DNA from 2 places in the Photobacterium sp. Alg240-V54 genome. Region 2 is predicted to be linked to the other one. Evidence: predicted binding sites of a transcription regulator. Region 2 holds the regulator's gene; the other holds the start of a gene.
What was found. Region 2 encodes CRP, which controls carbon source genes, mostly activating them, when cyclic AMP is high. Its sites were predicted from a motif close to TGTGANNNNNNTCACA; they were not measured.
Positions count from the first base shown of each region.

Region 1 (16,867 bases), on a different contig from region 2:
CACAGACTAGCAAGAAAAACCATCGGGGTGAATAAACAGCAGCTTAATTTTTTAAACTATTTATAATAAATTCGATTAATAATTCGCCATAAAAAAATTTCAAACAATATAGCAAACATTTTAAAGCATTAAATTTGGTATTTTATGCATTAATAACACACTGCATAACAATTAATACTTGACGTCAAATAGTAATCATTGCATATAATAATAACTTAACATTAATTAAAGGCTTATGATGTATCGTAAACGTCTTCGCACAATTTGGATTATAAGCTTTACGCTGATGGCATTATTGCTATCGAGTGTTGCTTCCAGTGCGCCTTTAATGTCGTTAAAAATGCTTAGCATGAATAATTCGATGGTCACAATGTCACCGATGATGGATTACTGTGATGATGAATCAATGACTGATCATCAACACCATCAAGTACAAGAATCTACTTCTCATTGTGATAAAATCGGTGGGATGGATAAATGTTGTTCTATCGCATGTTTAAGTAATGTTGCTTTTCTTCCTAGTCAATTTGAAAGCTTATCCCAGCCATCAAATCTAACACTCATTGCTATAGAAAAAACACATCAATTAAGTACGACGACACCAACGCTACACCGTCCTCCAATAGTATAAATCCACTTAATCTATTTTTACCCACGGTATCATTATTGTCCGTGACAGATTAATTGTATCTTATGATCTGCATTTAATTATTTTACAGCAGATCTAAGATCACCATAAGCCTTATTTAATTCAATGACTGTTCTAGGTCGTTATTACTTCACTCACTACGTAATAATAATTAGAACATCACGACTATTGTTTTATATTCGCTTATGGAAGATTGGATTTCGTTATGAACGTTACAACTTCTATGCTCGTTCTGGCTATCAGTGCTAGCGCGATAACACCAGTAACACTGTTTGCGTCACCATCAACAACCGTGACAAAAATACAGCAATCGCAACAATTGACACAGCTGATCACTAATGCACTTAAAAACGATGCCGAGATGGCAAAAATCAGTGCTCAACAACATGCAATGCGAGCAACCAGTTTAGGCAATAACAGCTTACCTGATCCCAAGTTAAAACTGGGAGTTAGTGGCTTGCCAACAGATAGTTTCTCTCTTAATACTGATCCAATGACCACGCTATCTATTGGTTTAATGCAACAATTTGACCGTGGCGACACCCTTGAATTACAACAACAAAAAGGTGAAATTCAAGCTCAAGCTATTGGTATTCAACACGCTGTTCGTGAACTTGATATTACCAATAAAATGACACAATTGTGGTTAGAATTGGGCTATCAACAATCTGTTTACCGCACCTTACAGCGTAACCACCGTTTAGTAATGGAGCTCGCTAATTTCACCAACACTAATTACGTTATTGGCAGTAGTGAAACGCAAGATTTACTGCAAGTTAAATTACAACTCGTCAAAATAGAAGACAAATTACAAACAAACCTACAAACACAACATCGTATCATGGCACAACTATCTGAGTGGTTGGGTGCAGATTGGCTTACAACTCAAACCATGATTCAAGCATCAAATCAATTATCTTGGCAGCAGCTTAATCAACTAATGCCACATTTAACGGCCACAACACAGCATTATTCACTACTGAAACAACACCCACTGGTACTGATTGCCAATAGTGCAATTTCTGCAAATGAAACCCAAGTCACTATTAGCCAGCAAGCCTATAAACCTCAATTTGGCATCGAAGTTATGTACGCCTCTCGCCAAGCTAATGGTATGTCAGGCAAACCGGCGTCTGATCTAATGAGTGCATATCTCACCATGGATTTACCGCTATTTACTGATAACCGTCAAGATCATCATCTTGCCGCAGCGCAATATCAAGTTGGAGCCGCAAAGTCACAACGAGATCTACTGCTCAATCAAATGAACGCCAAGGTAAATGCCTTACTGGTTGAACGTGATAATTTAAGCCAGCGCTTATCGCGTTATACAACCACCCTACTTACTCAAGCAAAAGCACGTACGCAAGCTGTTGAGCGTGGTTATCAAAATAATACCGCACAGTTTAATAATGTAATCACCGCAGCCACTGATGAACTCGCTTTAGTCATTGAACAAGCACGGGTTATTACCGACTTAAACATTACTAACAGCAACTTAGCCTCATTAGTCAATGGTTTTGATGTTCAACCACACTCGTTACAGCTTCAGCACTCAACAACCATCAATAAGTAGGTAATATCATGACGTCACAAAATACCGTTAAAATTGCGGCTGTTGCCTTACTTATTGGTACAGCTATTGGAGTTAGTGCTACATATTATATGTCACATCATTCTGTATCGATGGACTCAAAAGCGACCACTTCAAACAGTGAACCCTTGTATTGGGTTGCTCCAATGGATCCCAATTACCAACGTGATAAGCCAGGTAAATCACCAATGGGGATGGATTTAATTCCTGTCTATGCCGAGAAAAATACAGCAGAAGAAAATATTGCCGGCACGGTGATTATTAATGCTGCGCTTGAAAATAACTTAGGCGTAAAAACGGCAGCGGTGATTAAACAAAAGTTATCTCCCCAAATAAAGACCACTGGCTATGTGGCTTTTGATGAAAGTCATCTATGGCAAACCAATATTCGTGTCAGTGGTTGGGTTCAACAAATGTATGTTAACTCAGTGGGTGAACAAGTACATAAAGGCGATGTACTATTTACTTTATATTCACCTGAGCTCGTTAAATCTCAACAAGAATTACTCAATGCCTATCGTACCGGTCGCAGTGGATTAATGCGAGGTACGCGTGAGCGATTAGCGGCCCTTGGCGTTGATAAACAGCAAATTGAGCACATCATTAAAACGGGGAAAGCGACTAAAACTATCGAAGTAAAAGCAATTACTGATGGTGTTATTGCGAGCTTAAATATTCGTGAAGGGGGCTATTTATCACCAGCACAAGCTGCAATTAGTGCAGGGCCTTTAAATGAAGTCTGGGTTAATGCTGAAATATTTGAGCGCCAAGCACATTGGATAACCACTGGTAATAAAGCAAGCATGACATTAGATGCTATTCCCGGCCAACAATGGCAAGGAAAAGTTGATTATGTTTACCCTATTCTAGATCCAAAAACACGTACATTACGGATGCGGTTAAAGTTTGCCAATCATAACGGTCAATTAAAACCTAATATGTTTGCCAATATCACCCTAACTCCAAAAACAGAAACAGCCGTGCTAACTATTCCGACTCAAGCCGTCATTCGCTCAGGTGACATGACGCGTGTAGTACTTGCTGAAGGCAATGGAAAATACCGTTCAGTAAAAATCAACATTGGTCGTGAAGCTGATGATTTAGTTGAAGTTGTGGCAGGATTAACCACCGCAGATCGTATTGTCACCTCTGCACAATTTATGCTTGATTCAGAATCAAGTAAAAGCGCCGATCTCTCACGTATTAATGGTGTCGACAGTGTCGATAAAGCCACCACCGTCACTTGGGCTCAAGGAGAGATCACTGCGATCAATGCTGATCAAACAATATTAACCATCAACCACCAGCCAGTCAGTGCTTGGAATTGGCCTGCGATGACAATGGATTTTAATATTGATAAAAATATAAAAATTAAAGACTTAGTCGTTGGTCAACAGATTAAATTTGAGCTACAAAAAACAGCCGATAATCAATATAACATCATTGATTATAAAAAGCAGAAGCACGATATTGCCAATAAAGTGTGGGTTAACGGTAATATCTCAATGTTAATGGCCGCATTTAATATGATCACGGTTAACCACCAAGCAGTACCTGAATGGAAATGGCCTGCGGGTGAAATGAATTTTACCGTCAGTGACACCATTGTATTAAGTGATTTTAAACAGGGGCAATCAATTCGATTCAAGCTAGTCAAAAATGGCAGTGATTATATTCTGCAAGATCTTAAACCAATGGAGAATAAATAATGATCCCCGCTATTATTCGTTGGTCAATCAATAATCGATTATTGGTATTAATTGCCGCTCTCTTTTTAACTATTGGTGGTTTATACAGCGTTAAAAATACTCCCGTTGATGCATTGCCAGATCTATCTGATGTTCAGGTTATTATTAAAACCAGTTATCCAGGTCAAGCACCACAGGTGGTTGAAGATCAAGTTACTTATCCACTCACAACAGCCATGTTAGCCGTACCAGGCGCTGAAACTGTCCGTGGATATTCTTTCTTCGGCGATTCCTATGTCTATATTATCTTTAATGATAAGACCGATATGTATTGGGCACGTTCGCGAGTATTAGAATATTTAAGCCAAGTTGCACCTAAATTACCCGCCAATGCAAAACCAACCTTAGGTCCAGATGCGACAGGGGTTGGCTGGATTTATAGTTATGTATTACAAGATAAAACAGGTAAGCATGATCTAGCACAATTGCGTAGTTTACAAGACTGGTTTCTAAAGTATGAACTTCAAACTGTAGCGGGCGTGTCTGAGGTAGCAACGGTTGGCGGAATGGTAAAACAATACCAAGTTCAGATCGACCCATCTAAACTTCGCGCTTATAACCTTACTCTCCAACAAGTCAATATGGCAATTCAAAACGGTAACCAAGAAACTGGTGCCTCCGTTATTGAAATGGCTGAAGCTGAACATATGGTTCGTACTACGGGCTATTTAACCAATATTGAAGATATAAAATCACTGCCTTTAAAAGTAACAGAAAATGGTACGCCACTGTTACTAGGAGATATTGCAGATATTAATCTGGGACCGCAAATGCGCCGAGGTATTTCTGAATTTAATGGTGAAGGTGAAGCTGTCGGTGGGGTTATTGTGATGCGTTTTGGCGAAAATGCCAGCCAAGTGATCACTAACCTCAAAACTAAGTTGGCGCAATTACAACAAGGATTACCTGAAGGTGTTGAGATTGTTGCTACCTATGATCGCTCAACTTTAATCGATCATGCGGTGAAAAATCTGTGGCAAAAACTTGCTGAAGAATTTCTGGTAGTCGCCATCGTTTGTGCGCTATTTCTATTCCATATTCGTTCTTCATTAGTGATAGCGATTAGCTTACCCATTGGTATTTTATCAGCTTTTATCATCATGCATTGGCAAGGTATTAATGCCAATATCATGTCATTAGGTGGTATAGCAATAGCCATTGGCGCAATGGTTGATGGCGCCATTGTCATGATAGAAAACGTCCATAAACATATTGAACGTACTCCGCTCACCGACAACAACCGTTGGCAAGTTATTGGAAAAGCTGCTGAAGAAGTCGGCACCCCCCTGTTCTTTTCATTGCTGATTATTACCTTAAGTTTTGTGCCCGTGTTCGCGCTCGAAGGGCAAGAAGGTAAGATGTTCTCACCATTGGCATTTACCAAAACCTATGCCATGGCCGCAGCAGCAGGTTTAGCGATCACTTTAGTACCAGTATTAATGGGCTATTTCGTTCGTGGTAAAATTCTACCTGAACATAAAAATCCAGTGAACCGCGCGGTTATTGCACTCTATCGACCATTATTGAATCTAAGTCTTAAGTTTCCGAAGACAATGATCGTTATTGCGCTTTGCTTAATGGCATCTTCATATTACCCGTTAACAAAACTTGGCAGTGAATTCATTCCCCCATTAGACGAAGGTGATTTGATGTATATGCCAACTACCTATCCAGGAATATCAATAGGTAAAGCGCGGCAATTATTACAACAAACCAATAAACTGATTAAAACCGTCCCTGAAGTCGCAACGGTTTGGGGAAAAGTTGGTCGAGCTGATACAGCGACCGATCCTGCACCGTTAACCATGATTGAAACAGTGATCCAATTAAAGCCTCGCGATCAATGGCGAGCAGGTGTCACCACTGAATCTTTACGCAAACAATTTGATCAATTGATCCAATTTCCCGTATTAACTAACGCTTGGGTAATGCCGATCAAAACCCGTATTGATATGTTAGCAACAGGAATTAAAACGCCGATAGGGATCAAAATTGCAGGCCCAGATCTTAAAGTGATCGAAGAGATCGGCGCAGAGCTAGAGCCTATTTTAAATAACATCAAAGGCACAACCTCTGTTTATGCCGAGCGCGTTGCTGGAGGGCGTTATATCACTATTGATATTAATCGTCGTCAAGCTGCGCGTTATGGGTTAGCTATTAAAGATATTCAACAGATAGTCTCTACTGCTGTTGGCGGAATGAACGTTGGTGAAACCATTGAAGGTCTAGAACGCTACCCTATTAATGTGCGTTACCCACAATCTTACCGTGATTCAGCAGCAAAATTAAAAGATCTACCATTGATTACCCCCAATGGTGCCCGTATAGCACTGGCTGATGTTGCAGATATTCGTTACGAAGATGGACCACCAATGATCAAAACTGAAAATGCACGTCCAAATGGATGGGTGTTTGTCGATATTGAACAGCGTGATTTAGGCTCTTATGTTGTCGAAGCACAGCAAGTGGTCGCCAAACAATTAAAACTGCCCGCTGGTTACTCATTGGCATGGTCAGGTCAATATGAATATATGGAACGAGCAAAAGCACGCTTGAGTATTGTTACCCCAATTACTCTTGCCATTATTATGCTGCTGCTTTATTTCAGTTTCCGCCGTGTACAAGAAGTCTTCATTATTATGGCAACCCTACCATTAGCGATGGTAGGTGGTTTATGGCTGATGCTCATACTGGGATTTAATTTCTCTATTGCTGTTGGGGTTGGCTTTATCGCACTCTCTGGTGTCGCAGTTGAAATAGGGGTGATTATGTTGGTGTACTTAAACCAGTCATGGGCATTTAAAAAACAAGATGCACAAGATCAGCAGCGTCCATTAACTGCAATAGATTTACAGCAAGCAATCAGTGACGGTGCGGGATTACGTGTCCGTCCCGTAATGATGACCGTACTGACCGTTACCATTGGTTTGATTCCGATAATGTATGGTTCAGGTACTGGCTCTGAAGTCATGCAACGTATTGCCGCACCAATGATTGGCGGAATGGCGTCAGCGCTTTTACTAACATTATTAGTGTTACCTGCCATCTTTAAACTTTGGAAAAGTCGCGAACTTAGCACAACCGTCATTAATTCATCTTCAATCACAAAGGAATGAGTCATGAAAAAAACACTACTTAGTTTACTATTGGCCTTAACAACCACCACGACTATGGCTGCTATGGATCACAGTAGTATGGATCACTCACAAATGAACACCACTAAAATGGACCATCAGATGATGAATATGAAAAGCATATCTGAGGTAGGTATGCCTGCGATAGGTTCAAAACCCGACAAAGTGGTTTATGTCACCCTTGCTGACGATATGACGATTACCGTTAAAGAAGCAGCCGATATTCAGCCTAACGATGTGGTGCAATTTGTAGTAATGAATACAGGAAAAATGGCACATGAATTTGCAATTGGCTCTCCCCAAGAGCAAGCACAAGCTCGACAAATTGGAAAAGATCACCATAAAGAGCATGGCAATGCAGTAACGGTCGCACCAGGAAAAGCCAAACAAGTATTATGGCATTTTCACGGCAGTAACAAGATAGAATTTTCTTGTAATATGGAAGGACATGCCGCTGTAGGTATGACCAAAACAATCACGTTATAAGCTACTTTTCAAAATTAAAAACGAGGTAGATACTATTCTCTGCCTCGTTTTATTTAACTAAATATTATTCAAAATCAGAATAATACTGAGCTAATTTATCCTCAATAATATCATCTAACGCATTAATGCCACAATAAACATCAATACCTAACGCCTGTAGCTTATGCTCAATATCCGCGGCTGGCGCTGAAAAAAATAATGTTGGTAAATGAAAATAGCTTCCAGCAAGACTTTGATTACGCTCTGTTAAATAGTCTACCGTATAATCAAAAATGCGCTGTTGAATCGCTATTGCCTCAACTAATGATGATACTTTAAACGCTAATGGTTGTGCCCAATCTAAGTATTGTCCTTGATAAGTTGCCAAAGGTTGAATTAACGCGTCACTTTGGCCTTGAATTGACACTAATGCCTGCGCTAACGCCATCGATGCATCAATCACTTCAACATTTTCAGGTAATAGCCCTTGTGCTTTAAATCGCTGACAACTAATAGCTGTTAAAGCTAACGGTAATTCAGTGCAGCCCAATATTACTTTAGTACAGCCTTGCTTGACTATCTCATCACGTATCACTTCACATAATAGTGTTTCTGCTTGATGGGTTATTTTAGCAGTTTTAATACCAAAACTGGGATTGTAAATGGCTTCCATTATCTTAGCTTGATTATCTGCAGAAGGCTGCGTGGCTTTAATTCCCTCTTCAGTTAAGGCTATTTGATATAATTTTGATTCTATAAGACTGCTCACCCCCATCACTAATACCGACTCTTGACAGCCTTGTAACGACGTTGCGGTCTGTTTAATCATATCAACAAAAGTCACTGGTATATTTGGTAAAATACGACGAAATAATTCATGAGCGCTATTACATGCCAAACCAAGCTGATCAACGGCTAAATATTGCATTAAGCGTAATGTATAGGCAGCTGTATCATATTTACGTAGTTCGGGGATATCAGTCGGTAGCCATTGTTGCATCACTTCTTGAGGTTTATAGGCCAAACGTGCATTACCAAAAGCAACAAATTGGTAGTCTCTTTGTGCTGGTAACGATGCCATTTTTAGCATCAGATCGACCATAGCTTCGTTGCCCATACCACCAATGATACCAATACGTGGGTGGTGTAAATTATCCATAATTTTCATAAGCTCACTGACTCAATATTTATGACAGAAGTGAATAGCTTACAAATTCAGCGATTTTTTTCTTTGATGAATATAATTAATCCAACCAATAAATTGATAAATATGTTAGTAAATATTTCGAAACACAATGGTTAATATTTATTACCATATTACAGCCAACAAAAAAGCAGCTTCAATGGAAGCTGCTTCTAATAGTCAAATCAACGCAGACAATTACTTCTCGTCAGTCGTTTCTTCTAATGATTCTACGCCACGATGATTGATCTGTAATGCTTGTAAAAAATTACGCAATACTTGATCTTTACAATCACGGTAGTGTTTATGATCTACTTTACGGAAGAAAGCACTTAATTCATGCTTGCTTAAACGAAAATCAACTAATTTAAACAAATCAAGCACATCGTCTGCTTTAAGATTAAGTGCAATTTGTAATTTTCTAAAAATAATATTATTTGTGATTTTTGTTTCTGGTGCTGGTTGAACACCTTCTTTTTTGCCGCGCTTTTGGTTAATAAAACCATTTAAGAAAGTGGCAACTTGCTCGTCAGAACAACTTTTATAACCTTCAGCATCATCCGCTTTTAACCAGCTGCACACTTGCTCACGTGTTACTTCACAATCAGCTGCTGCAAAAATAGCGATCATCTCGCTATCATTTAAATCAAAAGTATAGCGAACACGGCGCAAAACATCGTTATTAGTCACAATTTATCCAATTTAGTATGCTGTGGTTGCAATAATCACAGCGAAATTATCGGCGCAGAATAACAGATAATCCATTGCTATTCACCCGTCTCTAGTAGCTTTTGCACATCAACTATACCGATCATAGCTTTGTTCAATGGGTTTTTCTCAGCAGTAATCAATAATCTTCCCTCACCATACCAATGAATAGCTTCCCACTGTGAATAAATACCTAACCGTTTATAAATGCCTGTTGACCAATCTGGCTCGTTATTCTTCACTTTTACCAGCCAAATGAATGAGTAACCTAAATACATATTTTTACGGTAACCAATGAAGGCTAAGGTTGACGTTTGTGGATCATAATCAACTCCAGTAATAAGACCTTTACTTGGATATTCCGCTACAGGTTTAACATATTGCATTTGGTCTACTGTGGATGTGTCTAAACGGTACAATTTTGTGTTTTCATTTTCCCAGTTTTTAGTAAACAACCACAACTGATCACCGACAATAGTAATCGCTTCACTGTCAAAATTATGCTTATTAAACCAACCTTTTTTAAAATCAGCATATTGGAAATTTAATACTGCTGTTGGTGTGACATTGTTTTGATGATGAAGCTGACTTTTGTCGACTTTATAAATAGAGCCGCCTTTACGTCTCGCAAGATTATTACCAATGTCAGCAATATATATATATTGCTGATCTTGCGCTAAATCTTCCCAATCACGATTAAGACTTTTATTAATTTTAACTGTCTGAGCAATACCTGTTAAATCATTATTTAATCGATATATTTTATTTTGGCCATAAGTATCATTCTGAGTCCAAATATCACCATCAATGATGGCTAACCCTGATGTCTCGCTTAGCTTTTTAGGCATATATGCCAAAATATCTACATAAAGGGTATTCCGCACAAAATAAGTAGCTGCCACACTGCATGATGACAGTAATAACACAGCTAACAATCCTATTAGAATTCTTTTCATTATTAATTAGTTACCCATAAAAATCACAATATAATGAAGCAATAATTAACTATCATATCACTATCTTTAACATATGAAAAATCAGTATAAATCATACAAAATAGCGATATAAATAAGCATTTTTTACGATTAACAACCATAATTAACTCCAAACCTATTAATTTACGTTTACTTAGGTCTGGCAGGTAAGTTATGTTCAAGATACCGTACTTCATTAAACATAAATACAAATTAGTAATATTGTGTCTGTTATTCATAAGTTTTCAGAGCTATTCAATTCAACTTGCTCCTCTGAGCGGTACTAAATATACCGGTGATTTAGCTGTATTAGAAAAAAAGCGAGTATTGAGAGTATTGGTCGCAGCAGATTTAGGTTTTTATTACATCGAGGATGGTATCACTAAAGGCATTATTGCTGATTTATTACAACACTTTGAAAAAAACATTCATAAAAGTCACCCAACGTTACATTTACAAATTATTCCTGTCCACCGTGACAACTTGCTGCCTTATATTGTTAGTGGATTAGGCGACTTAGCCGTAGCTAATATTACCATTACTACTGAGCGCAAAAAGCAAGTCGCTTTTAGTCAACCAGTATTAAGTAAGATTTCAGAAGTTTTAATTAATAATCAAAAACAGCTCGCCTTCAATAAGGTAACTGATTTAAGTGGTCAAACTATATGGATCAGAAAAAGTTCAAGTTACTACCAAAGCTTACTTAAAGTTAATAATAAATTGAGGATGCAAAATTTACCAATCGCATCAATATTCTTTATTGATGAAACATTACAAGACTATGAATTATTGGAATTAATAAATTTAGACTTATTAAATGCAACGGTCATTGACGATCATAAATTAAAAATTTGGCTACCAATTTTAAAAAATATTCGAGTAAATGATCGCTTTGTTTTACGTAACAATGGTGAGATCGCATGGGCAATGCGTAAAGATAGTCCTAAGCTGATGACTTTAGTTAATCAATATATTAATACCGTTAAGGAAGGCACATTAATAGGCAATATGATTTATAACAAATATTTAGAAAATCATCGTTGGCTTGATACTCTGCTTGATCCTAACAATATTGACCGAATGGAAAAATTATCACACACTTTTTTCCGTTACTCAAAACAATACGATTTTGATTATTTAATGTTGATGGCACAAGGGTTTCAAGAATCTGGGTTGAATCAACATAAAGTCTCAAATAAAGGAGCCGTAGGTATAATGCAAGTATTACCTAGTACTGCGCGTGATCCTAATGTTGATATTCCTAATATTTATACCTCAACCAATAATATTCACGCAGGTATTAAATATATGCGTTTCTTACAAGATCAGTATTTTAGTAGCAATGAAATCGATTATGACAATAAAATTTACCTCTCATTAGCCGCTTATAATGCAGGACCAGGTAATATCAATAAAATGCGACGGTATGCTAAAGAGCAAGGCTATAACCCTAATGTTTGGTTTAATAATGTCGAGCTTATTACTCGTAAACATATTGGATTACAGCCTATTGTCTATGTTAATAATATTAATCGTTATTTCATTGTCTATAAGCAAATAATGAAACTAAAACGCTTTCGTGACTCTGGTATTCGACCGTTTATTCCACCATATCGATTTGATGGTTCAGTCTTATTTAAATAACCTATATCGATAGTAATGTTATGAATGTAATATAAGTGCGCACCTAACATGCAATGTTATATTATGCTTTTAAGTTAGGGATAGATAAATGCTTAGTACGACGTTCTTGCTTCTGGAAATACCATAATTTACGGTTTTTAGATGATTTTTTCATTACATTACCAATTACAATAAAAATAGAGTAAATATCATCCTATTATTTAGTCTTAATGTAAATTAATGCCGCTAACAACAACGCATCATCTTTACAATGTTAAATTGTAATATTGACTCGACAAATATACCCTACCCTTTAAGCTCACACTATTCTCCTTCAAACCTATCTTCATTATTTTTAACAAAATCCCCCCATCTATGACATTAACAATTAAAAAACAAAGGATAAATGACGCTTATACTACTACTTAGATCACAGAAAAAATCATAATCAATGATAACTCTTACTTCGAAAAGATGATTTTTAACATATCTAGCGTCGGATTTTTAAAAATAGCAAGCGATTGCGTAATTCCGAGAAATAAGTTCTTGTCAATTGCAAAAAAAAGCACTGGATTAAAAATGCGATATATATCACTTTATCTGAGAATGAAATCGTTCAGCATAACCACATAAACAGATAATAATCACACTGAGCACAATCCAATATGGTCTATCTACATTTTATACTCGGGTTAGTCGTTATTGCAGTATTAGCGTTACTTGCTAGTAATAACCGTAAAAACATTAAATATCGATATATTCTTCAACTGCTTATTATTGAATTAGCATTAGCATACTTTTTACTTAATTCATCAGCGGGTACTGGCATAGTTAAAGAATTTGCTGACGCCTTTAATGGTCTGCTTGCATTTGCTGCTGATGGTACTAATTTTGTGTTCGGTAATTTATCGAATAACAATGATTTTAACTTCTTCCTTAGTGTATTAATGCCAATTGTCTTTATTTCTGCATTAATTGGTATTCTACAGCATATAAAAGTATTGCCTTATATTATCAAAGCCTTAGGTTTCTTACTGTCTAAAGTTAACGGCATGGGTAAACTTGAATCATTTAACGCAATTAGTGCATTAATGGTTGGCCAATCTGAAAACTTTATTACTTATAAAGATATTTTAGGCGGTATGTCTGAGCGTCGTATGTATACCCTTGCAGCCACTGCAATGTCGACAGTTTCGATGTCTATCGTTGGCTCATATATGAAACTTATTGACCCTAAATATGTAGTAGCAGCATTGTTCCTTAACATGTTTAGTACTTTCATCATTCTTTCTATCATCAACCCTTATGATCATGAAGCTGAGATGGATATCGATGAAATGATGGCGGCTGAAAGTAGTGAAAAATTAACATTCTTTGAAATGCTAGGCGAATACATTTTAATGGGCTTTAAAGTTGCCGTTATTGTTGCTGCTATGCTAATTGGCTTCATCGCACTAATCTCAATGATTAATGCGGGCTTTGATGCTGCTTTTGGTATCAGTTTCCAAAACCTAATTGGTTACTTATTCTATCCTGTTGCATGGCTTATGGGTGTACCTGCTCATGAAGCGTTACAAGCAGGCAGTATCATGGCAACTAAATTAGTGACCAATGAATTTGTTGCTATGATGGACCTTCAAAAACAAATGGGAAGCTTATCGGCACATACCGTTGGTACGGTTTCAATCTTCCTGGTTTCATTCGCGAACTTTAGTTCTATCGGTATTATTGCTGGTGCAGTAAAAGGGGTGAATGAAGAAAAAGGTAATATGGTTGCGCGTTTTGGCTTGCGTCTACTATACGGCTCAACGTTAGTTAGTGTGTTATCAGCACTCATTGCAAACATCATGCTATAAACACTTCCGTTAATGATTAGGGGCTTCTTTTTGAAGCCCCTGTTCTATCTTGCCACATGATTTTCCCTTCCAATCTGGATTTCCTTCTTCCTCACCATCAAAATGCAACTAATTACACTGCCCACGGTTAAATAAGAAATATTAACTTCCAATTTTAGCCTCTTTAATTTGTATGATAAATAATTTAAATTTTGTGCCACTCATCACATAAAATTCGATTTAGCGAAAACATGTCCTGAGCCGATTAATAATTATAACCATGAGGCTTATATGTTAAATAAAACCATTTCAGGTGCCGAGCTTGTCGTTGAAACTCTAAACGCACACGATGTTCCACATATTTTTGGTATCCCTGGTGCTAAAATCGATTCAGTTTTTGATGCTGTATGTGATAACGGCCCTGAAATCATTATTTGTCACCATGAACAAAATGCCGCGTTCATGGCAGCTGCAACTGGACGTTTAACAGGTAAAGCGGGTATCTGTCTTGCTACATCAGGTCCTGGTGCATCGAATCTTGTTACTGGTGTTGCAACAGCAAATAGTGAAGGCGACCCTGTTGTAGCACTGGCTGGTGCGGTCCCGCTTTCGATGTATTCTCATAATACGCACCAATCAATGGATACACGTTCACTGTTTAATCCTATTACTAAGTTCTCAGCCGAAGTAATGGACAGTGCCTCAGTCCCTGATGTGGTTCATAAAGCATTCCGTATTGCAGAGCAACCTACTCAAGGGGCTAGTTTTGTTAGCTTACCTCAAGATGTGCTAACCAATCAGATCCCGTTTATTCCTGTACAGCAACCTAAGCCTATTTTATTTGGTGGTGCGCACCCTCAAGCTATTCGCCAAGCAGCCGATCGTATTAATGCGGCAAAAAATCCAGTATTACTATTGGGTATGGATGCCAGCCAACCTTTTGTAACAGCATCTATTCGCCAATTGCTACAACAAACAAAAATAGCGGTAGTTAACACCTTTGCAGCTGCTGGCGTGATTTCACATGATTTATATGATTGTTTCCTTGGTCGTGTAGGTTTATTTAAAAACCAACCGGGTGATATCGCATTAAACAATGCTGATTTAATAATCACAATTGGCTACAGTCCAATCGAATATGATCCTATTTTATGGAATAAAGACGGTAAAACACCGATTATTCATATTGGCTACCAGCAAGCAGATTTAGAGATTAGTTATAATCCAATTTGTGAGGTTGTTGGCGATGTTGCCGTTTCTGTTGATTCTATTGCAGCAGAATTAGATCAACGCGAACCTCTTGAAAATAATCAAAAACTACAAGATTTGCGTCAAGACTTACAACATATTATGCGTATGGGTGTTAACAAAACTTCATCAATGGGTGTCCACCCACTGCGTTTTGTACATGATCTACGTCGATTTGTGAGTGATGATACAACTGTATGTTGTGATGTAGGTTCTATCTACATTTGGATGGCGCGTTATTTCCACGCTTTTGAACCACGTCGGCTGTTATTTAGCAATGGTCAACAAACGCTAGGGGTTGCCTTACCTTGGGCGATAGCCGCTTCATTACTAACGCCAAATGAAAAAGTTATTTCAATGTCTGGTGATGGTGGTTTCTTATTCTCATCAATGGAATTGGCAACTGCTGTTCGTCATAAATGTAATATTGTTCACTTTGTTTGGACAGATCATAGCTACGACATGGTTAAAATTCAGCAGCTGAAAAAATATGGTCGTGAAAGTGCCGTTAGTTTTATCGGTCCAGATATTGTTAAGTATGCAGAAAGTTTTGGTGCACATGGCTTGGCAATTAATAATGCTGATGACATCGAGCCAGTACTTCGCAAAGCAATGGCATTAAGTGGTCCAGTATTGGTTAATGTTAATGTTGATTACCGCGATAACAGCCGTCTACTTGATCAACTTCACCCTTGCCAACAAGATTAAGAGGAATACATCATGAGTTATCAAAATAGCGGCAAAACGTTTTATCAAACCTCAATGATGAGTGCCTTAATTGCAGGTTTATACCAAGGTGATTTTACAATTGGTCAATTATTGGATCATGGTAATTTTGGTATTGGTACTTTTAATGATCTTGACGGCGAGATGATTGTATTAGGTGATGATGTATATCAACTCACCAGTACTGGCGATGTACATCTTGTCAACCATGATATTACGACACCATTTGCTGGCGTAGTTAATTTCGAGCCAACAGACACTATCAGTCTTATTGAGCTAACCAAAGCTGAGTTTGAAGCCTGCTTAGAAAAAGATTTTGTCGCTAATAACGCCATTAATGCGATCCGTTTAACCGGCAAATTCTCATACGTTAAAACCCGTACAGTACCTGCACAGCATCGCCCTTACCCGCCCATGGTAGAGGTAGTAAAGCATCAGCCAATTGCTGAAATGACCCATGTTTCTGGTGTCATGATTGGTTTTAAAATCCCTGAATACATGATCGGTATTAACGTTCCAGGATTCCATTTCCACTTTATTAGTGACGATCGCACTCAAGGTGGTCATGTAAGTGATTTTATTTTAACTGAAGGTACTGCTGAAGTTGAGATCTTTAAAGATTTCCACTTACGTATGCCAGCTTCTCAAGAGTTTGATCGCGCTGATTTAAATCCAGATGATCTTAAAGCAGCCATTCATACCACAGAGAAATAACACGACCTAAAAAATACCTTAAAGCTCTATCTTTTTACAAGAATAGGGCTTTTTTTTATTGTTTAAAAAAAGACTATTGACACTCCCAATAACTATCTCTATTATCCGCGCCAACCAAAGCAATCGATTACATTTTATTGCTTTTGTCATCAAATGTATCATCCCATAATGCAGCTGATCCTATCAGTTGTCTTTCTATTTTTATAAATATGAGAGACTTTGATTTTGGGATTGATAATGCAAACTGACACACTAACCACAACAAC
Region 1 covers NZ_UNRL01000004.1:6,742-23,608, reverse strand. Annotated here, with positions in the region: gene G6R09_RS11845 (hypothetical protein) at 236-631, shown strand; gene G6R09_RS11840 (TolC family protein) at 855-2,225, shown strand; gene G6R09_RS11835 (efflux RND transporter periplasmic adaptor subunit) at 2,234-3,952, shown strand; gene G6R09_RS11830 (efflux RND transporter permease subunit) at 3,952-7,107, shown strand; gene G6R09_RS11825 (copper-binding protein) at 7,111-7,611, shown strand; gene G6R09_RS11820 (aspartate/glutamate racemase family protein) at 7,676-8,758, opposite strand; gene G6R09_RS11815 (DUF1456 family protein) at 8,972-9,463, opposite strand; gene G6R09_RS11810 (lipoprotein) at 9,541-10,437, opposite strand; gene G6R09_RS11805 (lytic transglycosylase F) at 10,630-12,099, shown strand; gene G6R09_RS11800 (NupC/NupG family nucleoside CNT transporter) at 12,744-13,934, shown strand; gene alsS (acetolactate synthase AlsS) at 14,205-15,869, shown strand; gene budA (acetolactate decarboxylase) at 15,882-16,601, shown strand; gene G6R09_RS11785 (NRAMP family divalent metal transporter) at 16,839-16,867, shown strand, end outside.
Region 1: the regulator CRP is predicted to act here: its motif matches at 12,659-12,674, upstream of G6R09_RS11800 (NupC/NupG family nucleoside CNT transporter).

Region 2 (16,867 bases):
CATTAGCTATTTTAATTGCCGAGGTATTTAAATCAGCTAAGGAATGCAGAACAATTTCACAAAATGGTCCAATCAATGCGGCTAAACCATCAACGACAGCCTCATATGCGCGCAGAATATTATCGTCGTGCTCAGAAAAAATTCGTCTGTCAACGATGTCACTATCAACAATTATCTCTGTTCCAAAATCATCTACTGAAATCACGATATCACCTTCCATTTTGCTGCTTATCTACAATGCGATCGCCCTGATCTATCACTACAAGCATTCAATATAATTGATAAAATTTAAAATCTTCTCAGTAAGTTTATCAGATTATTGAACAAAAAAGACCCGACATATGCCGGGCCTAGATCAACTGTTACGCTTTTTTGTCACTAAAACCTGACAAATTACTGCGCTGGAGTTGCTGTCGCTGCTGCTTTTACTGCTTCAATAGCAGGCTGCTTCGCTTGCTTATCACCTTTAATGCTCAGTAATTCTACTTGGAAAACCAAGGTAGAGTTAGCTGGAATGCTTGGATTAGCTTGCGCGCCATAAGCAAGTTGTGGCGGAATAACAAATTCAAACTTAGAACCTACAGGCATTAGTTGTACGCCTTCAGTCCAACCTGGAATCACTTGATTTAGTGGGAACGTTGCTGGTTGGTTACGCTGGTATGAACTATCAAATACAGTGCCGTCTGTTAGCATGCCTTTGTACTGTACTTCAACAGTATCAGTTGCTGCAGGTTTAGGACCTGTACCTTCTTTTTCAATTTTGTACATTAAGCCTGATTTAGTGGTTACCACGCCGGCTTCTTTAGCAAATTTAGCGCGGTACTCTTCACCGACTTTAATGTTCTTTTCAGCGTCAGCTTTTGCTTTTTGCTCAACAATTTTAGCAACACGCTGATCAAGTGACTGTAGCGCTTGTTGTGTTTGCTCTTGGGTCATAAGGCTCTTGCCTGCAAACACATCTTCAACACCTTGAAGTACATCTTGGCGATTAAGGTTTAGACCTAACTCTTTTTGTTGATCAAGGTTAGCTGATAAGTATTGCGCCAGTGATGCACCAATTGCATAAGCTGCTTTTTGATCTTCAGTTTTAAATTCAACTTTAGCAGCGTCTGTTGTTGCAACTGCAGCAGAAGCGGTTGTTTGCTCAACTTTTGCAGGCTCAGCAGGCTTGTTGGTGTCTGCTTTATTATCGTCCTGACAACCCACAGCAAGGAAGATTGTTGCTGCTAATACAGACATCTTTAAAATCGGCTTCATGTATTTCTCCATCAGTCATTGAGGTCATGCCTCACTTTTACACTGTGCTTATTAGTATGAGTATGAAAACAAAATTATATCAATATACTACTACCAGTCTGATTAAGTAACTGTAAAAACTAGCACTGCAGTTATTTAATCAGATTCTTTTCTTTCATCTAGTTACCCTAAACAAGCGGAACCAGAGCTTAATGTACAAGAAATTTTTGTCGGTTAGTCTATTTTTATCTAGTTTTGCCTTAAGCGGTTGTTGGTTGTTTGATTCAGAAATCGAACGTTGGCACTTAGCTCAACAAGGTAGTACCAGTTTTAGCCTTAGTCGTGATGGCCGTTTTGCTCTTGTTAGCACCAAGCTACAAGGTATCGCGCTATGGGATTTACAGCAAAACAAAAAGTTAGCAGATTTTGGTTCTCAAGATCAATATCACAATAGTGTGATAACTAGTCAAATATCAGATAACAATCGTTATGCAATCACCGCAACAACTCAAAATTTTGCAGTCTGGGATCTGGGGTGGTCACAGGCTCAAGGTTTATGGTCAATTGATGATGCTGCCATTCAAGATGTTGCGATTGCCAATAATGGTACTGAGGTCTTGTTGGCATTATCCAACGGCAAAGCACTGTTTATTGATTTGACTGATGGTCGCCGTCTAGAATTTTTAGCTCATCGTGACAACGTCAACAGTGTGGCTCTTTCTGCTAATGGCCATTATGCGCTTTCTGGTGGTAATGATAGCCACGCCTATTTATGGGACACTCGCAGTGGCCAAATAATCTATTCTTTCAAGCATAGCAGCCGTGTTAGCCAAGTCGCATTACAACGCGATGGAAAATTGGCTTTTTCTGCTGATAGCAACAATGATCACATTATTTGGGATTTAACCACAGGCAAAAAAATCACTCAATTAGCGGTAAAATTACGTCAATCGCCACTCTCAAGCGTACGTTTTTCAAATAATGGTCAATGGTTAGTGACAGGAAGTCCCACTCGTCGAGTTGAATTATGGCGTACTGATAATGGTAAAAATATCGGCTCTTGGCGTGCAGAAATATTATCAGGGACTCGACCCGCCACAGCAGTGGTGTATGATGTCGCTATTAGCCCTACAGGTAACATCGTCGCTGGCTCATCCGCTGGTTACGCTCAAACCTGGTCAACCGACTGAAAGATATCCCATGACTGAGATACAACAATTGCAAAGCCGTCTTGATGAACTTGAGATGAAACTCGCTTTTCAAGAGCAAACCATTGATGAATTAAATGATGCGTTAACGAAGCAGCAATTCCTGATTGATCGAATGGAAGTACAACTGAAGTTTATGGTCGGTAAAGTGAAAGGCATGCAAACCTCTAATATGGCTGATGAGTCAGAAGAAACACCACCGCCGCATTATTAAGTCGAGGTTCAGTAGAACAAAAATATCAAAAACAAAAAAGGAAGCCGAGGCTTCCTTTTTTTATATCGCGTTAAGCAATATTAGTGAGAACAGCCACAGCCGCCCTTCTCTTCGCCACCACAACAACCTTCGTCATCGTGATCGCCACAGCCGCCTTCGCCGCCACAACAACCGCCACCTTGGTGTAGGTGACCGTGCTCGATTTCTTCTTCAGTTGCAGCGCGTACAGCAACAACTTCAACGTCAAAACCTAGTGTTTGGCCTGCTAGCATGTGGTTGCCATCAACAACAACTTCGTCGCCGTCAACTTCTGTTACTTCAACAGGGATTGGTCCTTGATCGGTATCAGCAAGGAAACGCATGCCAACAGTGATCTCATCAACACCTTGGAATACATTTGCAGGAACACGCTGAACCATTTCGTCCATGTGCTCACCGTAAGCTTCTTCAGGAGCAACTGTGATTTCAAACTTGTCGCCTGCCACGTGACCTTCTAGCGCTTTTTCCAGACCAGGAATAAGGTTGTTATGACCGTGTAGGTAATCAAGAGGAGCTTCAACTGTTGATTGATCAACAACGATACCTTCTTCAGTTTTCACTTGGTAAGCTAAGCTTACTACTGTGTCTTTAGCGACTTTCATGTTAACTCCAAAATTTAAGCTTGGGGTGATAGTTTTTGTTCCCATATCATACAGGATAATACCATTGAGATGCCATTATCACATTAGTCTGGTTTAAAAATCCCTATCACTTGTTGTTTGGTGGTTGAAGACAGTTGTTCACTCTCTTTCACTGCTTGTGGTAAACGTGTATCCAGATGCTGACACTTGACACACTCAATATGTTCAACATCATTTTGTTGCCACCAGCGTAAGGTATCTACAGCTTGGCAATGAGGACATATTGCTGCTGCAATAAATCGTTTTTTGATCATGCTCATCACTCCTTGATTAATCCCAACCTTGATGGCGCTGTTGCTCACCACGCATTTCACGATCAAAAATATCTTCAAGCTCTTTACGGGCTTCTTTTTGACGTGAGGCTAAGTTAACTTCTTCGCTATGTTGAGGTAGCAGATCTCGCAATGCTTGACTGTCTATTTTGCGAAAGTGTGCTTGAGCACGATTCGCTTTATAGGGATGCATACCCAAAGATATGAGGGCTTGGCGGCCTAAATCAAGGGCACCTTCAAATGTTTCACGTGAAAAGCATTCGACCCCATGGCTTAATAATTGATGCGCTTCAACACGACTGCGCGCGCGCGCCATTAATTTCAATTGCGGAAAGTGTTGCTGGCAAAGTGTTACCACCTCCATCACCTCGGTCGGATCATCGGTACAGATAATCAATGCTTCGGCATTATCGGCGCCTGCTGAACGTAATAAGTCAAGTTGGGTCGCATCACCGTAATAGACCTTATAGCCAAACTTACGTAAAAATTGAATTTGGCTCGGATCGCGTTCTAAAACCGTCACCCTAATTTTATTGGCAAACAGTAACCGCCCAACCACCTGCCCAAAACGTCCAAATCCAGTAATAATCACTCGTGGCTGACGATCAATCACACTTGATGGCGGTTGCTGAACTTGTTCCGCTTTAAAACTGCGGACATACCAACGTTTTTGTAATTGTAAAATCAATGGTGTGGTCATCATTGATAAGCTCACTACCACTAATAATAGTGGCGCTAATTCACCAGCTAATAACCCCCCCGTTTTTGCGGTAGTAAACAATACAAATGCGAATTCTCCACCTTGGCTTAAAATAGCTGCCATTTGACTTCGTGATTTTGAACTCACACCAAATACACGAGCCAATAAATACAACACCCCAGCTTTAATTGTCACGAGCGCAACAACAGCCGCTAAAATTTGTAATGGATACTGCCATAGCAAACCGAGGTTAACGGCCATGCCCACTGAGATAAAAAACAAGCCCAGTAATAAGCCTTTAAAAGGTTCTATTGCTATTTCAAGCTCATGCCGATATTCACTTTCAGCCAATAAAACACCTGCTAGAAAAGCACCTAATGCCATCGATAAACCAAGCATCTGCATGATCAATGCAATGCCGACCACCAGCAATAAAGCTGCAACATTAAATAATTCTCTAACACCACTCATCACCACATAACGAAACAGAGGTCGTAAAAGGAAATGACCGGTAACCAAGAAGGTCATTATCCCTCCTAGCATCCATACCCCATCAAGCCAACTACCGCTATTATTGCCGACCAATAATGGTAATAAGGCTAGCATCGGGATCACTGCTATATCTTGAAATAACAATACTGCAAATCCTGACTGGCCAGTTTCGCTACCACTTAATTGCTGTTCATCGATCACTCGTAATGCTATTGCCGTTGACGATAATGCCAGCCCCATTCCGATAACAATCGCATCACGCCAACTTAGATCAGGAAAAAATCGACTACAGCCTAATGCAATCGTCGCAATAACAATGCTAGTGATCACCACTTGGCTGCCACCCAAACCTAAAATCGGTTTACGCATTTGCCATAACTTTTTAGGGTTAAGCTCAAGACCAATCAAAAACAGTAACAACACCACTCCAAACTCAGAAAAATGCAAAATCGCATCAACATCAGAAATTAATCCAAGTCCCCATGGCCCAATACCGATTCCAGCAATCAAATACCCCAGCACCGAGCCTAATCCCAATCGTTGCGCTAACGGTACCGCAATAATCGCAGCGGCTAAAAAGACTACCATCACCAACAAAAAATCATTATCCATGCTTTACTCCTACGGCTAATGGTAATTGCGGAGCATGCTGATGCGGGTTGACTAACCACTGCCGATAACATGTGGCGTGCTGTTGTCGCTCAGATTCAGGGATCCGCCGCGCCCAGTGCAACACCAATGGCGATAACCATTGCATGCGACAAAGATCAGCGCACAATTCAAATGGTTTTAAAATGTCATCGATACTGCAGCGATTATAACCATCAGGGCTGTAAGCCTCCGCCGCACCACCCGTGGTGATCACTGACCGCCAATATTTGCCCTCAGTGGCTTTGCCTTCTCCATGCGCGAAGCCTTTACTTAATACTCGATCAAGCCACTCTTTAAGTAACGCTGGGCAAGAATACATATACAAGGGGTGTTGAAAAATGATCACATCATGCGCAACCACTAATGCCCGTTCAGCCTCTTCATCAATAAAAAAATCAGGGTAAGTGGCATATAAGTCATGCACTGTGACATGCGATAAATGTTTTATTTCACTTAACAGGGCCTGATTAGCAATTGACTCTTGAGGATCTGGATGCGCAAAGATAATTAATATTTTCAAATCAGTCATATTGTCCTTTGCACGTCATTTAATAAGCCGAGTAACACTAATCTAATCATTATTAGCATTAATTGTTAACTATAATACCTAATTGTTACTCAATATGGTGAGTTAGTTATAATTTCAATTTTAGACAGCTATTCATCACAGTCATGCCAACAGCGGGTTAACTTAGTGTCAGGTTAGCCACTGGTTCAAGTTTGAGTTAGACTCCCGAGCATGATTCCTGTTTAATTTTGTGGAGCGGGCACGTCCCCGGCGCTATCGATGATTATCTTTTCAGATATCCAACTTCTACGTGGTGGTAAAGTTCTGCTTGAAAATGCCACCGCTACCATTAACCCAGGGGACAAAGTTGGCCTTGTGGGTAAAAACGGTTGTGGTAAATCAACCCTGTTTGCATTACTTAAAAATGAACTCAGTTTAGATGGCGGTAATTGTCAGTTTCCAAGTAATTGGGAATTAGCATGGGTAGCCCAAGAAACGCCCGCCCTTGAACGTGCAGCAATTGAATATGTGATTGATGGCGATCGCGAGTACCGTGAACTAGAGCGTCAATTAATTGCAGCGGAACTGGCTGATGACGGCAATAAAGTTGCTGAATTACACGCAAAGATCGACACTATTGGCGGCTATAGTATTAATGCCCGTGCCGCAGAATTATTAAATGGTTTAGGTTTTTCACAACACCAAATGCAGTGGAACTTAACTCAGTTTTCTGGTGGTTGGCGGATGCGTTTAAACCTTGCCCAAGCATTGTTATGTCGCTCTGATCTGTTATTACTCGATGAACCAACCAACCACTTAGATCTTGATGCGGTAATGTGGCTTGAAAAATGGCTTCAAAGCTACCGTGGTACACTAGTGCTGATTTCCCATGACCGTGATTTCCTCGATCCAGTCATCAATCGTATTATTCATGTTGAAAACCAAACCTTAAACAGTTACACCGGCAACTACTCATCGTTTGAGGTCCAACGTGCCGAAAAACTGGTATTGCAGCAGGCGATGTTCCAAAAGCAGCAAAAGCAAATGACTCATATGCAGTCATATATCGAGCGCTTTCGTTATAAAGCCAGCAAAGCACGCCAAGCACAGAGTCGAATTAAAGCCTTAGAACGGATGGAAAAAGTGCTACCGGCACAGCTTGATAACCCATTTACGTTTGAGTTTAGAGAACCCAGCGCACTGCCAAATCCCATTTTGATGATGGATCATGTCGCTGCAGGTTATGATGATTTACTTATTCTAGAAAAAATCCGCTTAAACTTAGTACCGGGAAGCCGAATTGGATTACTGGGACGTAACGGCGCTGGTAAATCAACCTTAATAAAAATGCTTGCTGGCGACTTACCTGCTAAAGCTGGTGATATGGCATTCTCGCAAGGGGTTAAAATTGGTTACTTTGCTCAGCACCAATTAGAAACCTTATACCTTGATGATACCCCTGTGCAGCACATGGCACGTATTGCACCCAATTCTACTGAACAACAGCTGCGTGATTACTTAGGCAGTTTTGGTTTTATTGGTGATAAAGCGCTAGAGAAAGTAGGTCCGTTTTCTGGTGGTGAAAAAGCCCGCTTAGTATTAGCACTGATTGTATGGCAACGCCCTAACCTATTGTTACTCGATGAACCGACTAACCACCTTGATTTAGATATGCGTCAAGCGCTGACCTTTGCATTGCAATCTTATGAAGGCGCGATGGTTATTGTTAGTCACGACCGTTACTTGCTTCGCGCAACAACAGATGATTTGTATCTGGTTCATGATCGCCAAGTAGTGCCTTTTGATGGTGACTTAAACGATTACCACAAATGGTTAAGTGAGCAGCAACGTAATGAGCGTCGTGAGCAACAGGCTGCCAAACCGGATACCAATAAAGACAACAGCGCAGCTTCACGTAAAGAACAAAAACGTTTAGATGCTGAGTTCCGCAAACAAACGGCACCGATTCGTAAAGAAATCACCAAGCTTGAAAAGCAAATGGATAAGCTTAACGACATCATTACGGCAGCAGAAACGGCATTAAGTGATAGCACTATTTACGAGCCAGAAAACAAAGCACAAATGAATGAACAACTCAAACTCCAAGGCAATGCTAAAGCGGATCTTGAAGACATTGAAGTGGCATGGATGGAACTGCAAGAACAATTAGAAGAGATGGAAAATCAGCTTAACGCTGAGTGATCATTTAACGCCGGAGTGATATTTTATTGCTGCGGCGTTTTTATTTGAATCAAGGATATGACATGCAACCTTTCACTGCTGCGCTAGGATTAAAAAATCCGCATCTTCAAACCTTGCTGCCTCGATTTGTTCGCCGTCAGCCACTATTCACACCAGTAACCCAACGGCTGATCACGCCTGATGATGACTTCCTCGATATAGCATGGACACAAAACCCCACAGACGGTAATAAACCACTGATGGTCTTGTTTCATGGTCTAGAAGGTAGCTTTGATAGCCCTTATGCCAATGGACTACTGTATGCTGCGAAACAACAAGGTTGGCTTGGAGTAATGATGCATTTTCGAGGCTGTAGTGGTGAGCTAAATCGTCAGCCAAGAGGCTATCATTCTGGTGAAATCAATGATGCCCGCTTTTTTATCACATGGCTGCGTGAACAATTCCCTCTGCGGCCATTGATTGCAGTTGGTGTATCTCTTGGCGGTAATATGCTGATTAACTACCTTGCAAAATATGGTGATGATAGCGAGATTATCGCCGCTCAAGCAATTTCTCCACCGCTAAATTTAGCCTCGTGTTCGGCACGTATTCAACAAGGCTTTTCTAAAATTTATCAACGCTATTTACTCAATTCAATGAAGCGTACCATGGCGCAACGGATCACCCTTCACCAACATAAAATGCCAATCTCACATCAGCAATTAGACGCTATTAATACGGTATGGCAATTTGATCAGTACATTACTGCACCGTTGCATGGTTTTATTGATGCCGACGATTATTATCAACGTTGCAGTGGTCTCACTCAGCTCAGCCATATAACGACGCCACTACGGATTATTCATGCCAAAGACGATCCGTTCATGACTGCATCGGTGATCCCTTCACAGCCTTTACCGAGTAATATTGACTACAACTTATATCAACAAGGCGGCCATGTTGGTTTTGTCAGTGGCTCTATTTTAAAACCGACCTTTTGGCTTGAACACACAGTGCCGGAATGGTTTCATCACCAATTACAACCATAACCCTTGAGCACAACCAATAATGACCCCGTTTCTTTTCAGTCTATTTTAAGAATATACTGCGACTATTGTTTTATTAGTCATTTAAGAAGCTGTAATGATTATTCCTTGGCAAGACATAGCTCCAGAAACACTGACCAACCTTATTGAGCAATTTATTTTACGTGAAGGCACCGATTACGGTGAAGTAGAAATCAGCCTTAGCGATAAGGTGGCTTATGTTCGACGTCAACTACAAGCCGGTGATGCGGTGATTGTTTTCTCTGAATTACATGAATCGGTCGACATTAAACTTCGCAACCAAATGTAAAAAGCCGCACTATTTATTCATCATAAAAGTCGGCCCTTGCTAGCACTTTTATCACTCAAAACCGACATTTATGTAAACTTGTAGTAACATTCATTGCTGTGCTGTTTTTATTCTTAACATCTAGTAATCACAACAAGGTGAATTATGTCGGTAAAACACCCTATTATTGCAGTCACTGGTTCATCAGGTGCAGGAACAACCACTACATCTGAAGCCTTTCGTAAAATGTTTAATATGATGGACATTAACGCTGCATGGCTAGAGGGTGATAGCTTCCACCGTTTTACACGTCCAGAAATGGACTGTGAAATTCGTAAAGCTAAAGAGCAAGGTCGTCATATCAGCTATTTCGGCGCAGAAGCTAATGATTTTGAACAATTAGCTCACTTTTTCAAACAATATTCTCAAGATGGCAGCGGTAAGTTTCGGCGTTACTTACACACCTTTGATGAAGCGGTGCCTTATAATCAAATGCCCGGTACGTTCACTCCGTGGCAACAGCTCGCTGAAAATACTGATGTATTATTTTATGAAGGTCTACATGGTGGTGTCGTCGACGGCGATATTAATGTCGCTCAGCATGTTGATTTACTCATTGGAATGGTACCCATTGTTAACTTAGAATGGATTCAGAAAATTATTAGAGATACTCGCGATCGCGGTCATTCTCGTGAAGCAGTAATGGAATCAATTGTCCGCTCAATGGATGATTATCTTAATTACATCACCCCGCAGTTTTCTCGTACTCATATTAACTTTCAACGGGTGCCTACCGTTGATACCTCCAACCCTGTCAGTGCTAAAGGCATTCCAAGTTTAGATGAAAGCTTTGTGGTGATCCGTTTTCGCGGTTTGAAAGACGTTGATTTCCCATATTTACTCTCCATGATCCAAGGGTCATTTATGTCGCGCCATAACACGCTGGTTGTTCCTGGCGGAAAAATGAGTTTTGCGATGGAATTAATTATGCGGCCATTACTAGAGCAATTAATTGAAAACGGCAAAATCGCCTAGTGGTTGAACTTGGTATTAATTAACGGTCGCTGTTATCAGCAACCGTTAATGAAAATAGCGTTATGCCATAACAATTTCATAGCTATGACTAAGTTCGACGCCTTTACCCAGCATTAAACATACTGAACAATATTTTTCGAGAGAATCAGCAACTACTTGACTCACTTTGTCATCATTTAAATCATGACCTGTCACCACAAAATGTAACTTAGCTGCAGTAAACAATCGTGGCGCTTGCTCACGACGTTCTGCTGAAATTTGTACTTCACAACCTGTAATCTGCTGCTGTAGATCCTGTAACCCACTCACCACATCAACCGAGCTACACCCACCCGCAGCCATTAACACTAATTCCATTGGGCTCGGCGCTTTATCACCACCATTACCATCTAGGACAATACTATGTCCTGATGATGACTGACCGACAAAAGTCATATTTTCAACCCATTTTACGCGTGACTGCATTTTTATCTCCTTTAGCTATATTATTTAGATTTTAGCCCTATTTTTGTTGATAATACCATCAATGTAAACGTTATTTGTGGTGTTTAATATTAATTTCGTTGCGTATTCAAATAGGCACAATTAGCCAATAAATCCATCTTCAAACTATGCTATTGGTAACTAACTCACAACGATGTGATCACGTGCACACTTATCTCTCATAAATGAGTGAATCAGCTAGATCAATATCAAGAAAAAACCTAAAAAAAAGGATACACTCTTACTAAGTTCAAGTTAGCTTGCAGCCCAGCAGCTGAGTGAATAACCCTACCATCAAAAAGTTTTGTTGAGTTATCGTCACAGAACATATTGTTGGGCAACACATGCAGAGGAAGTTAGTAATATGGTTCCAGGTAAACCGCAGACAGATCCAACTTTAGAGTGGTTTCTTTCCCATTGTCACATTCACAAATATCCATCAAAGAGCACGTTAATTCACGCAGGTGAAAAAGCAGAAACTTTGTATTACATCGTGAAGGGTTCTGTTGCTGTATTAATCAAGGATGAAGAAGGTAAGGAGATGATCCTTTCTTACCTAAACCAGGGTGACTTTATTGGTGAACTCGGCTTGTTCGAAGAAGACCAAGAACGTACAGCTTGGGTTCGTGCTAAAAGCCCTTGTGAAGTTGCAGAAATTTCATTTAAGAAATTCCGTCAGTTAATTCAAGTTAACCCAGATATTCTAATGCGTCTATCTGCTCAAATGGCATGCCGCTTACAAGTGACAAGCCAAAAAGTAGGTGACCTTGCATTCCTTGATGTGACTGGTCGTATTGCACAGACACTACTTAATCTGGCAAAACAACCGGATGCAATGACACACCCTGATGGCATGCAAATTAAGATCACCCGTCAAGAAATTGGCCAGATCGTAGGTTGCTCTCGCGAAACAGTGGGTCGTATATTGAAAATGCTGGAAGAGCAAAATCTTATTTCTGCTCACGGCAAAACAATTGTGGTTTACGGTACACGCTAATTATTTAGTATCGCCGTTATCCTCAATGAAACCGCAGCTGATACCTGCGGTTTTTTTGATCTTAGCGTTTATCTACCAACATCGAAAAGCAATCATTGATGACGTTAATATTTCTGTTAAATTTTCATTTGTAATCGCATTCATTCATGCTACATTTCGATCACAAATGGATTTAACAATCAATGATGGTCAATATGGATATTGAACGCTTTTCAGCTAACAGTTACACCACCGTACCCGGCGTGTTAACGGGTCAGCCAACAACCATTGAAATGACAGGGTTTAGCGATAGCCGCTGCTACCTTGAGCAACAAACGGGATTACGTCGCTGCCCTGCTGATGAATCTGGCGTTTGGGCTTCACCGCTAGATAACTGATCACTTAAGCAGCACTTGCCTAAGTGCTGTTTTATTATCGCAGCTCTTTCACCACCAACACCTAGCTAGCTATTGGTACTCTCAAAGATTTTATCCGCCGACGCCGTTACAAAGCCGCTATACAATTCACCATTGGGTTGTGGGTAGCGTTTAGCGAATTCGTAAAATCCACCAGGGATGGAATGAACCCCATCTCTAAAGCTCACTCCAACCTCATCCGCCATGGTTGCTGATTGCTCTAACATTACTGTTGCATCACCTTTAATTTCACCACCAGCCTGATTAATCACAAACTGGTTATGACGTAATAAGTGATTAATCTGTTCTAAATCGGTAAATTGCTCAAGTTGATTGATACTGACCGTAAAATGATTAGCGCCAAAGCCATGCGCTGCAACCCAAGCAGCATACTCACTTTCAGCGGCTAAGAATTGATAGCTTGTAAAATCCAATTGCCATGGACGCCCACCATAAACAAAATCAGGGTTGCGAAAATAGTCATCATCGACTTGATCTAACAGACTACGCACCATAAGTTGTAACTCTGCCGAACAACTGCCTAACTGTAATTCACTAATAAAGACTTTGGGTAATTGAGGATCAGGATGCATGAAATATTCAGCGTACAGTTTTTTCGTCTCAAAATGGTATTTCGCTTGCGGCTGGTAGCCAAAAGCAATAAACGGCGCGGCGACAACCGCTAAACTACACTTAGGTACGCCAAAACTGCGCAGTGCAATATGATCATTTAACAACGCCGCATCTTCGGTTAATAAGCGCTGTATTTGCACTGCTGATGGACATAACCGTTGACTATAGTCGTGCCATAAACCATCAAAAAGTTGCGTAATTGATTCCATAATCTACCCGCTTATTTAAACCATCATCAGTGTATATATCTTAGTTCAAGCTCACACCTGGCGCTAATTGAGACGGCAATTGCACTGATACATCTTCAACAGATGCCATCGGGTAAGCACAATAATCGGCGGCATAATAAGCACTTGGGCGTAGATTTCCAGATGCTCCTGGGCCACCAAATGGCGCATCACCACTGGCGCCAGTTAATGGTCGATTTCGATTCACAATTCCCGCTCTAATATGGTCAATAAAATACTGCCATTGCTGCTCATCTGTTGATATTAATCCTGCAGCTAATCCATAACGGGTTTGATTTGCACTGACCACTGCTTGACTAAAGTCATCATAACGACTGACTTGCAATAACGGTCCAAAGTACTCTTCATCTGCAGGCTCACTAACGGCACTGACTTCAATAATCGCAGGAGTAACGATTGCACCTTGGCCACGTGTCGCTGCTAACAAGGCTATGCCACCAGCCGCGATTAATTGCTGCTGATTGTCCAGCTGCTGATCGGCTGCGGTATTAGATATCAATGGCCCCATAAAAACGGCAGGCGTGGCAAATGGATCACCCACTGTCAATTGCGAGCTCACGGTTACCAAACGCGCTAATAGCTCATCACCAGCTTTTCCTGCCGCAATATATAATCGCCTCGCACAGGTACAACGCTGTCCGGCACTTAAAAAAGCAGACTGAATAATGGTATACACCGCCGCATCAAGATCGCCATATTGTTGGCCAATAACCAGTGGATTATTACCGCCCATTTCTAATGCCAGCATTTTTTGTGGCTGACCTGCAAATTGCTGGTGCAATAGATGCCCAGTATGAGCGCTACCGGTAAACAGAACGCCATCCACGTTCGCGGCAGCCAAAGCCGCTCCTGTCGAGCGCCCTCCCTGAACTAAATTAATCACACCAGCGCTTATGCCTGCTTGCTGCCACAATTGACACATCAACTGCGCAGTATTGGGCGTCAGCTCTGAAGGTTTAAACACCACTGTATTTCCGGCCAATAGTGCCGGAATAATATGACCATTAGGCAAATGTGCGGGAAAATTATACGGCCCAAACACAGCCATAACCCCTAATGGACGGTGTCTTACCACCATGGTTGTTTGCGCCTGTTGACGTTGTCGAGTACCAGTGCGTTCATGATAAGCCTGAAGCGACAATGCCACCTTGGCAATCATGGCAGCAACCTCTGTGGTGCTTTCCCATAACGGCTTACCTGTTTCTGCTGCAATAACACCAGCTAACTGTGATTGATGCTGTTGCACTAATTGCCCAAAACGCTCGATGATCTGGACTCGATGATTAAGGGGAGTATTGCGCCAGGTTACAAACGCAGCCGATGCCGCAATAACCGCCGCTTCAACTTGTGCAATCGTTGCTGCCTGACCTTGCCAAACCACACTGTCATCATAAGGATTGAGTGATTGAAATTGCTCACCAGCACCGTCTAACCACTGATTATTGATCCATAAGCTCATGCGACTCTCCTATTATGATTGCGCGACTAACCGCACTTCATCACCAGTATCAACATTAAGCGCAGCGGCAACGTCAGCGGTCATCACCACTTGCCCTTGCGCATTGACTGCTAACGGCGCTGCAACCGCACGAAATCCTGCTAACTGACAATTAGAAACCAAATAGCATTGATCACTGGTGTGTTGACCTATTTCAACTTGGCATCGCTGTGAATGACGCACGGTTTCAATATTACGCACATCACATTCAACACTGGGGCCAGCATCAAAAATATCGACATAGCCACGGCAGCAAAACCCTTCTTGCTCAAGTAATTGTAATGCTGGACGTGTATTCACATGCACTTGACCAATCACTACTTGCGCTTCTTTACTGAGTAAGTTGACGTAAATCGGTAATTTCGGCATTAAATCAGCAATAAAGCCTTTGCGGCCAATACCTGTTAGGTAATCTGCATGAGTAAAATCAATCGAAAAAAAATGTTCTTTCAGCCATTGCCAAAACGGAGAATTCCCCTGCTCATCAGACACACCACGCATTTCAGCAAAAGCAACCTCAGCAAAGCGTTGTTGATGATCAGCCATCAATAAAAACCGCGATTTAGACAATAACCGCCCGTTAAGACCTTGACGCCATTCAGGTAATAGAAACAAGCTACACAGCTCAGTCTCACCGGTATATTGGTTACCTAATGTCAGCACCTTAACAATATTGTGCACCCCTAACTGACGCGAGGCATGGGTCACGGTACTTAAATGGTAATTATAAAAAGGCACATCGAGCCCAACCGTGGCTTCAATCGCGGTTGTACCAACCACTTGATCAGTATCGCTATCAACAGCGACTAGCAGATAGCTTTCTTGTCCTGGCGAGGTAACACGAGTATTAAAGCTGGCTTGAGAGTGTTGAATGCGGCCACGGAGTAAATCTTCATTAATGGGTAATGATGTAAAACCATGGCCAGAGGCTTCTGCACATTGCATCAGTGCAGGGTAATCAGCGCAAGTAATAGGACGAATAATGAGCATCGCATTCCCTCCTAAATATAGGCAATGACGGCAGCCATTGCCTCGCTTGAAATCAGCGTTAGAATGGGGCTATTGGTATTAACTAACCCCGCAATTACAAGTTAATCACAGCTAACAATTGGCGTTATATAACGTTGCAATCGCCGCTTCTAAGCGTTGCATTCCTTCATCAATATCTTTTTGCTCAATCACTAACGACGGCGTAAAGCGCACCACATCAGTACCAGCGACAAGTACCATTAGTCCCTCATTACCTGCAGCAACTAAAATATCTCGCGCCCGTCCTTGCCACTCTGGCGTTAATACCGCCCCTAGTAATAAGCCTTTACCTCGTATCTCGCTAAAAATAGGATAACGGCTATTAATTTGCAGTAGCGCTTCACGGAACCATACTTCACGTTGCTTAACACCTGCTAAGAGTGCCGGTTGACTGATTTCATCGACCACGGCTTCTGCAACAGCACACGCTAGCGGATTACCGCCATAAGTCGAACCATGTGTACCGACTTTTAGATGACTGGCGAGAGCGGCGGTAGTTAACATTGCCGCGACCGGAAAGCCACCACCTAATGATTTAGCGGTAGTTAAAATATCAGGTGTCACCCCTAAGCCTTGATAAGCAAACAAATCTCCCGTACGGCCGTTACCAGTTTGAACTTCATCAAAAATTAATAGCGCCTGATGCTGATCACACAGTTGACGTACGCGCTGCACAAACTCAAGGCTTGGGCTAATCACTCCGCCTTCTCCTTGCAATGGTTCCATCATAACGGCACAGGTTTTATCACCAATTAATGCCTCAATGGCTGCGATATCATTGTAAGGAATATGGGTTACGGCTTGTGGTTTAGGACCAAAGCCATCGGAATAGCTACTTTGGCCACCAACGGTAACCGTAAAAAAGGTTCGGCCATGAAAACCATGGTTGAAGGCAATGATTTGATCTTTCTCTGCACTAAAATTATCAACCGCATAGCGACGGGCTAATTTCAATGCAGCTTCATTAGCTTCTGCGCCAGAGTTAGCCAAGAAGACTTTATCGGCAAAGGTTAATTGAGTCAGTTTATCCGCTAGCCGCAATGCTGGCTCATTGGTCATAACATTACTTAAA
Region 2 covers NZ_UNRL01000005.1:191,710-208,576, reverse strand. Annotated here, with positions in the region: gene G6R09_RS14455 (transcriptional regulator) at 1-205, opposite strand, end outside; gene fkpA (FKBP-type peptidyl-prolyl cis-trans isomerase) at 394-1,257, opposite strand; gene G6R09_RS14445 (WD40 repeat domain-containing protein) at 1,449-2,426, shown strand; gene G6R09_RS14440 (SlyX family protein) at 2,437-2,658, shown strand; gene slyD (peptidylprolyl isomerase) at 2,739-3,299, opposite strand; gene G6R09_RS14430 (YheV family putative zinc ribbon protein) at 3,383-3,592, opposite strand; gene kefB (glutathione-regulated potassium-efflux system protein KefB) at 3,609-5,414, opposite strand; gene kefG (glutathione-regulated potassium-efflux system ancillary protein KefG) at 5,407-5,982, opposite strand; gene G6R09_RS14415 (ABC transporter ATP-binding protein) at 6,241-8,163, shown strand; gene G6R09_RS14410 (hydrolase) at 8,226-9,191, shown strand; gene G6R09_RS14405 (YheU family protein) at 9,286-9,498, shown strand; gene G6R09_RS14400 (phosphoribulokinase) at 9,643-10,512, shown strand; gene G6R09_RS14395 (OsmC family protein) at 10,573-10,977, opposite strand; gene crp (cAMP-activated global transcriptional regulator CRP) at 11,360-11,992, shown strand; gene G6R09_RS14385 (hypothetical protein) at 12,175-12,369, shown strand; gene G6R09_RS14380 (DUF1338 domain-containing protein) at 12,435-13,229, opposite strand; gene astD (succinylglutamate-semialdehyde dehydrogenase) at 13,270-14,727, opposite strand; gene astA (arginine N-succinyltransferase) at 14,740-15,756, opposite strand; gene G6R09_RS14365 (aspartate aminotransferase family protein) at 15,868-16,867, opposite strand, start outside.